DNA from 2 places in the Streptomyces sp. RKAG293 genome. Region 1 is predicted to be linked to the other one. Evidence: riboswitches for the same ligand, from Rfam matches in the RefSeq annotation. Region 1 holds a riboswitch; the other holds the start of a gene.

Region 1 (4,136 bases):
GACGTCCGAGCCCAGCACCGCGTCCGCGAACGCGGCGAGGTCGCCCGGGCCGGTCCTGGCGTCGGTGCACAGGTACAGCCGGGCGTCGGCGAACCGCCCACGGACGGTGTTCGGCGTGGTCATGGTGCGCTCCCCCTCGGTACGGCGGGTCCTGCTGCCCTCACGGGCCCGGGCGGACGGCTCTACAGGGCGAGCGCCTGGGCGCGGCGCTTCACCTCGGTCCCGCGGTTCTCCTTCAGCGCCTGGATGGGCGTGCCGGGCAGCGTCGGGTCCGCGGCGAACAGCCACTCCAGCGCCTCTTCGTCGCTGAAGCCGTTGTCCTTGAGGACCGTCAGCAGGCCGGGCAGGCCCTTGACGATGCTTCCCTCGCCGATGAAGTCGGCGGGGACCATCAGGACCCGGTTCTCACCGCGGCGGATCGCCAGGAACAGCTTCTCCTTGATCATCGGGCGGACCCGGGTGATGGGCACACCCAGTCGCTCGGCGACCTCGGGGAGGTTCAGCCAGGAAGGTACGAGGGCATCAATCTTTGCGTCGATCTCGGTCACGGGACAAGCGTGCCATCCCCGACGGGCACCCGCGTACCGGTTCGCCGCCGCCGGGCCTGACGGTTTGACCACAATTGCCGCGCAGACCCGCTTTTGGCCGCTACACGCCGGCGGGGCTGTTGCCCGGAGTGGGCTGTACCGCGGTCTTGAGCGGGACCGCGGGGTCGGCGACGAGGCCCGGGTCGAGGTGGGCGCCGCGTTCGATGAGTTTGCGGCCCTGCGCGAGGTCGCGCGGGCGGCCGACGGCGAGCAGCGCCGCGAGCACCCCGTCCCGCAGCCAGCAGACGGACCAGGCGGGCCCCGTCAGGTCGCCGCGCAGCAGCATGGTGTCGGTGGCGGAGTGGTGCCCCGCGTACTGCACGAAACGGCCGAACTGCTCGGACCAGAAGTACGGGACCGGGTCGTACACCTCGTCGCCGCCCAGCACGTTGGCGGCGGCGGCGCGCGGCCCCTGGACCGCGTTGTCCCAGTGGTGGACGAGCAGCCGCTCGCCGAAGCGCCCGGACGGGAAGGACGCGCAGTCCCCCACCGCGAAGACATCGGCGACGGAGGTCCGCAGCCGGTCGTCCGCCAGCACCGAGCGGTCGGGTCCCAGCGCGACGCCGGAGCCCGCCAGCCAGCCGGTGGCCGGCCGGGCGCCGATGCCGACGACGACGGCCCCGGCCCGCAGCCGCCTCCCGTCGGCGAGCAGCACCGCGCCGGGTTCGACGGCCGCGACCGCGGTCCCGGTGATCAGTTCGGCGCCCGCGTCCGCGTACCAGCCGCGCATGTGGTCGGTGACCGAGCCCGGCAGGACTCCGGCCAGCGGCCGGTCGGCCGCCTCGACGACGGTCACCGCGCAGCCCGCCTGGCGGGCCGCCGTGGCGAACTCGGCGCCGATCCAGCCCGCCCCGACCACGACGACATCGCGCTTCTCGTCGAGCACCGGCCGCAGCTCGGCGGCGTCGTCCAGGGTGCGCAGCATGAAGACGCCCGGGATGCCCTCGCTGCCGGGCAGTGCCACCGGATGGGCGCCGGTGGCGAGCACCAGCCGGTCGTACCGGACCGTTCCCTCGTCGGTGACCACGTGCCGTTCCTCGGGGCGCAGCGCGCTCACGTGCCGGCCGAGCAGCAACTCGACGCCGAGGCCGTTGAAGTCCACGTCGAAGGGCGAGCCCTCGGCCGTGCCGAGGAGTACGGACTTGGACAGCGGCGGGCGGTCGTACGGTGCGTGCGGTTCGGCGCCGAGCAGCGTGATGTCGCCGCGCCACCCCTGTTCCCGCAACGACACAGCGGTCTGCACTCCGGCCATCCCGGCCCCGACGATCACTGCGCGCTCGGCGCTTGGCTGGCTCACACGATCACCGTAACGCCCCGATGATTACCGGCAGGCCACCAGTGCGAAATCCGATCCCCCTGTCTCGCGCTCCCCTCTCGCCCACCCCGTGCTCCCTTACCGCTGCTCGGGCCCGCGTACTAGGGTGGCGGGGCTAACGCACTCGCGGGAGCCCGGACGTACCGGGCTGAGAGGGCGGCTGACCGGCCGCCGACCGTACGAACCTGATCCGGGTCATGCCGGCGAAGGGAGGAGCGGGACACTCATGCATCCATCTCGCCACCGCTACGACGTCCTGGTCGTGGGCGGCGGAATCATCGGACTCGTCACGGCCTGGCGCGCCGCGCAGCGCGGGCTGCGCACCGCGGTCGCCGACCCGGCGCCGGGCGGCGGCGCCGCACACGTCGCGGCCGGCATGCTGGCGGCCGTCACCGAGCTGCAGTACGGCGAGCAGACGCTGCTCGACCTCAACCTCGCGTCGGCCCGCCGCTATCCGTCCTTCGCCGCCGAGCTGGAGGACGCCACCGGGCTGGGCCTCGGCTACCGGCGGTGCGGCACGCTCGCCGTCGCCCTGGACGCCGACGACCGCGCCGACCTGCGTGAACTGCACACCTTCCAGACGTCGCTGGGGCTGCGGTCCGAGTGGCTGTCCGGCCGGGAGTGCCGCCGGCTGGAGCCGATGCTGGCGCCCGGTGTGCGGGGCGGCCTGCGCGTCGACGGCGACCACCAGGTCGATCCGCGCCGGCTGGCCGCCGCGCTGCTGCGCGCGGCCGAACTCGCGGGTGTGGCACTGCACCGGAACTCCGTGACCCGGATCGAGACCGTCAGGGACCACGCCACCGGCGCGGTGCTGGACGACGGCACCGTGCTCGCCGCCGAGCAGACCGTGCTCGCGGCGGGCAGCCGCAGCGGCGTTCTGCCGGGCATCCCCGAGCACGCCCTGCCGCCGGTCCGCCCGGTCAAGGGGCAGATCCTGCGGCTGCGCATCCCGCCCGGCTACGCGCCGTTCCTCTCCCGCACGGTGCGGGCCGTGGTGCGCGGCGGCCATGTCTATCTCGTGCCGCGCGAGAACGGCGAGCTCGTCGTGGGCGCGACCAGCGAGGAACTCGGCTGGGACACCACGGTCACCGCGGGCGGCGTCTACGAACTGCTGCGCGACGCCCACGAGCTGGTGCCGGGGCTCACCGAACTGCCGCTGGTCGAGACCCTCGCGGGGCTGCGCCCCGGCTCCCCCGACAACGCCCCGCTGCTCGGCCGCAGCGCGCTGCCCGGTCTGCTGCTGGCCACCGGCCACCACCGCAACGGTGTGCTGCTGACCCCGGTGACCGGCGACATCATGGCCGAGCTGCTCACGACGGGTTCGGTGCCCGAGTCGGCCCGGCCCTTCTCCCCCGCACGCTTCACGCTTCAGGAGCAGCCCGCATGACCGTCTCCGTCAACGGTGAGGCCCGCGAGATCACCGAGGGCCTGACCCTCGACCGGCTCGTCGCCTCCCTGACCGCCGCCCCCTCGGGCGTCGCCGCCGCTCTCAACGAGACCGTCGTCCCCCGCAGCCGCTGGACCACCACCGCACTCGCCGACGGCGACCGCGTCGAGGTCCTCACCGCCGTCCAGGGAGGCTGATCCCGTGCCGCACCCCCCGCACACGGCCGGTGCCGCCGACGACACCCTGCGGATCGCCGGCGTCCCCTTCACCTCCCGGCTGATCATGGGCACCGGCGGTGCGCCCAGCCTGGAGATCCTCGAACAGGCGCTGCTCGCCTCCGGTACCGAACTCACCACGGTGGCGATGCGCCGCCTCGACCCGGCGACGAAGGGCTCCGTGCTCTCCGTGCTGGGCAGGCACGGCATCCGGGTCCTGCCGAACACGGCGGGCTGCTTCACCGCCGGCGAGGCCGTCCTCACCGCGCGGCTGGCCCGCGAGGCGCTGGGCACCGACTGGATCAAGCTGGAGGTCATCGCCGACGAGCGCACCCTGCTGCCCGACACCGTCGAGCTGCTGGACGCCGCCGAGACGCTGGTCGACGACGGATTCACCGTCCTGCCCTACACCAACGACGATCCGGTGCTGGCCCGCAAGCTGGAGGACGTCGGCTGTGCGGCGATCATGCCGCTGGGGTCGCCGATCGGCTCCGGGCTCGGCATCCGCAATCCGCACAACTTCCAGCTGATCACCGAGCGGGCGGGCGTCCCGGTCATCCTCGACGCCGGGGCCGGCACCGCGTCCGACGTGGCGTTCGCCATGGAGCTGGGGTGCGCCGCCGTCATGCTGG
Region 2 (4,136 bases), 1.8 Mb from region 1:
GGAAACGGCGTGCGGCGTTGGCTATCGACACGAAGTCGTCGCCGACCTTGAAGATGACGACTCCGCGCACCTTCAGCGGAATGCCCTGCTGCGTCACACAGTCCACCAGCAGCTCGGTCTCGTTGAGATCGAGCGAGAGCTTGCGCACGGCCTGGACACCGGGGACCACGAACGTCCCGCGCCCCGTGACGATACGGAATCCCAGCCCTTCCTCGATGCCCTCGGTGCGGTGCCGGGAACCGGAGATGACAAGCGCCTCATTCGGCTCCGCGACCCGCCACATCAGCTTGAACAGCCCGATCACGATGATGATTGCGGCGAGAACGAGTCCCGCCACGACGCCGATGATCATCGGCATACGCCCCCTTACAGCGGCCCCCATGCGGGGCCTGACGATCGCGAGTGTGCTCCCGCGCAAGGCCGTGGTGAACACCCTGACGGAACCTTGGCGCAGTCTTGATACGAAGCCCGCTCAGCCGACGCGCGAAGCCCGTTCAGCCGGAGTCGGAACCCCGCTCAGCCGAAGGCGGCGGCCACGTAGACCGTCCGCGGGGCCTGGTATTCCACGACCACGATCTGCGTCCCGGTCTCCATGCGCTCGCCCGGTGTGACCGGATACGCGAGGAACGCCTCGGCGCCGCCCCGTACTTGGACGATCACCTCGCCGACCAGCCCTGGGCCGATCCGCCCCGTCACCCTGCCCTGCAGCCCGATCATCCCGGCCATCGTCCCCCCGTTCCCCGTCACAACCCGCCGCCGCCACCCGCCCCCGCGAGTACGGCCTGCCGCTACTTCCCCCGGCGCCGGTGACCGCCGCCGGTCCTCGCGGGGAGAGTGTCCCCCGCGCTCGGTCCGCCCGCCCTCGGTTCCCCCGCCCTCGGTCCGTCCGTCTTCGGTCCGTCCGTCTTCGTAACGCTTGTCCTCGTATTGTGCCGGTCGGCACTGACAACGAGCGCCGCCAGCAGCGTCGTCAGGGGAACCGACGCGACCAGGCCGATGCTGCCGACCAGCGTCCGGACGATCTCCTCCGCCACCAGCTCGCTGCCGGCGACCCGCAGCACCCCGCTGCGCGCCACCGAGAACAGCAGCAGGAGCGGCAGCGCCGCACCCGCGTACGCCATCACCAGGGTGTTCACCACCGACGCGATGTGGTCCCGGCCGATCCGCATGCCGGCTCCGTAGAGCTTGCGCCAACTCGCGCCGGGGTCGGCGTCCTTGAGCTCCCACACCGCCGAGGTCTGGGTGACCGTCACATCGTCCAGGACGCCCAGCGAGCCGATGATGATGCCGGCCAGCAGCAGGCCCTTGATCTCGATGCCGGGGTAGAGGGTGTGGATCAGCCCGGTCTCGTCCGAGGTGTTGCCCGTCAAGTGGGCCCAGGAGATGAAGACCGAGCCGAGGATCCCGATCAGGAAGAGCGAGCACAGCGTGCCGATCACCGCCACCGACGTACGGGCGTTGAGTCCGTGGCACATGTAGAGCGCGATCAGCATGATCGCGCTGCCGCCGATCACCGCCACCAGCAGCGGATCGTGGCCGTGCAGGATCGCCGGGAGGATGAAGAGCGTCAGGATCGCGAAGCTGATGACCAGCGCGATCAGCGCCATCAGACCGCGCATCCTGCCGACGGCGATCACCGCGAGGGCGAAGATCCCGGCCAGCAGCGCGAGCGGGAAGCCGCGGTCGACATCGGTCACCGCGTACTGCAGCTCCTTCGGAGCGTCGGGTGCGTACGCCACCACCACGCCCTGGCCCGCCGTGTAGCGGCGGGTCTGGTCGGGGTGCACGATCTCGGTGAACGTCCGGCCCTGGTCCTTGCCCGTGGTGACCTCGATGGTCGCCTTCTCGCAGCGTTCCGGCGGGGAGGCGGCGGCGCCGGGTGTGGACTGCGCCGGTGACTGTGTGTTCGCCTCGGCGCAGTCGACGTCGTCGATCCTGGTGACCCGCGCCTGCTGTGTCTGCTGGTCGAAACCGACCCCGGTGCGCGCGTGCGGGGGCACTCCACCCGGCCACAGCACGATCAGCCCGGCGAGCACCGCTGCGGCGAAGGGGACCAGAACCACCGCGATGACCTTGCGGAGGTGCTTCGAGACCGGCGGCACCGGACCGTGACCGTGGGTGTGCGAGTGCGCGTGCGGCGACGCCTGGGGGGTGTCCACGGGCCGATCATCGCAAGACCCCCTGGTGTGCGTTCGTCCGCACCCGCTACCGTGGGGGCACCTTTGCAATCGCGGGAGCTCGGAGCACCGGGCTGAGAGGGCGCTGAAGAACTGCGCCGACCGCTGAACCTGTTACCGGGTAATGCCGGCGTAGGGAGTTGGGTCTCATGACCACGCAGGATGCACGCATGCCTGTCTCCGTTCAGTCCGTTTCGACGGAAAAGCCCGTTTCGGCGGAGCCGTCCGTCGCTGCGGAGAAGCGCGAGCCCGGCTGGCACAAGGGCTACCTGACCGGCACCAGGCCGGACATCCAGGTCCCCGTGCGCCAGGTGCACCTCACCACCGGCCGTGACGTGACGCTGTACGACACGTCGGGGCCGTACACCGATCCGAACGTCACCACGGACGTCCGCCGCGGCCTGGCGCCGCTGCGGGAGAACTGGATCATCGGCCGCGGCGACACCGAGGAGTACTCGGGCCGCCCGGTCCGCCCCGAGGACGACGGGATCAAGCACACCTCCCCCCGCGGCGGTCTGCGCAACCTCGACGCGGTCTTCCCCGGCCGCCCCCGGGTGCCCCGCAGGGGGCGGGACGGACAGGCGGTGACGCAGCTCGCGTACGCCCGCCGCGGCGACATCACCCCGGAGATGGAGTACATCGCGATCCGCGAGAACGTCTCCCCCGAGGTGGTGCGCGAGGAGATCGCGGCCGGCCGGGCCGTGATGCCGATGAACGTGAACCACCCCGAGATCGAGCCGATGATCATCGGCAAGCGGTTCCTGGTGAAGGTCAACGCCAACATCGGCAATTCCGCGGTCACCTCCTCCATCGAGGAGGAGGTGGACAAGATGACGTGGGCCACCAAGTGGGGCGCCGACACGGTCATGGACCTGTCCACCGGCCGCAACATCCACACCACCCGTGAATGGGTGCTGCGCAACTCCCCCGTGCCCATCGGCACCGTCCCCCTCTACCAGGCGCTGGAGAAGGTCGACGGCAAGGCCGAGGAGCTGACCTGGGAGGTCTACAAGGACACCGTCATCGAGCAGGCCGAGCAGGGCGTCGACTACATGACGGTGCACGCCGGCGTGCTGCTGCGCTACGTCCCGCTCACCGCCCGCCGCAAGACCGGCATCGTCTCGCGCGGCGGCTCGATCATGGCCGCCTGGTGCCTCGCGCACCACAAGGAGTCGTTCCTCTACGAGAACTTCGAGGAGCTCTGCGACATCCTCGCCTCCTACGACGTCACGTACTCGCTCGGCGACGGCCTGCGCCCCGGCTCCATCGCGGACGCCAACGACGAGGCGCAGTTCGCGGAGCTGCGGACGCTGGGCGAGCTGAACACCATCGCCAAGCGGCACAACGTGCAGACCATGATCGAGGGCCCCGGGCACGTCCCGATGCACAAGATCAAGGAGAACATCGACCTCCAGCAGGAGATCTGCGAGGAGGCGCCGTTCTACACGCTCGGCCCGCTCACCACCGATGTCGCGCCCGCCTACGACCACATCACCTCGGGCATCGGCGCCGCGATGATCGCCTGGTGGGGCACCGCGATGCTCTGCTACGTCACGCCCAAGGAGCACCTGGGCCTGCCCAACCGGGACGACGTCAAGACCGGCGTCATCACGTACAAGATCGCGGCGCACGCGGCGGACCTGGCCAAGGGCCACCCGGGGGCGCAGGACTGGGACGACGCGCTGTCCGACGCCCGCTTCGAGTTCCGCTGGGAGGACCAGTTCAACCTGGCCATGGACCCGGACACCGCGCGTGACTTCCACGACGAGACGCTGCCGGCGGACGGCGCCAAGACCGCGCACTTCTGCTCCATGTGCGGCCCCAAGTTCTGCTCGATGAAGATCAGCCAGGACATCCGCAAGGAGCACGGCGGGGATCTGCTGCTGGACCCGGAGGCCGGGATGCGGCAGAAGTCCGCCGAGTTCGCGGCGAGCGGCAACCGGGTCTACCTGCCGCTGG

Evidence for each region. A riboswitch is a leader RNA that binds a small molecule or an ion and turns the genes downstream of it on or off. The one in region 1 is predicted to bind thiamine pyrophosphate.
Region 2: linked by a shared signal. The riboswitch ahead of thiC (phosphomethylpyrimidine synthase ThiC) and the one ahead of thiO (glycine oxidase ThiO) in region 1 are both predicted to bind thiamine pyrophosphate.

Annotation. Positions count from the first base shown of each region.
Region 1 is NZ_JAJOZB010000001.1:2,803,206-2,807,341, forward strand. It holds gene thiE (thiamine phosphate synthase) at 1-123, opposite strand, end outside; gene LNW72_RS12370 (Rv2175c family DNA-binding protein) at 183-548, opposite strand; gene LNW72_RS12375 (FAD-dependent oxidoreductase) at 649-1,839, opposite strand; TPP riboswitch at 2,019-2,132, shown strand; gene thiO (glycine oxidase ThiO) at 2,129-3,289, shown strand; gene thiS (sulfur carrier protein ThiS) at 3,286-3,486, shown strand; gene LNW72_RS12390 (thiazole synthase) at 3,491-4,136, shown strand, end outside.
Region 2 is NZ_JAJOZB010000001.1:4,610,358-4,614,493, reverse strand. It holds gene LNW72_RS20450 (flotillin family protein) at 1-358, opposite strand, end outside; gene LNW72_RS20445 (hypothetical protein) at 517-717, opposite strand; gene LNW72_RS20440 (YibE/F family protein) at 789-2,159, opposite strand; TPP riboswitch at 2,221-2,333, shown strand; gene thiC (phosphomethylpyrimidine synthase ThiC) at 2,327-4,136, shown strand, end outside.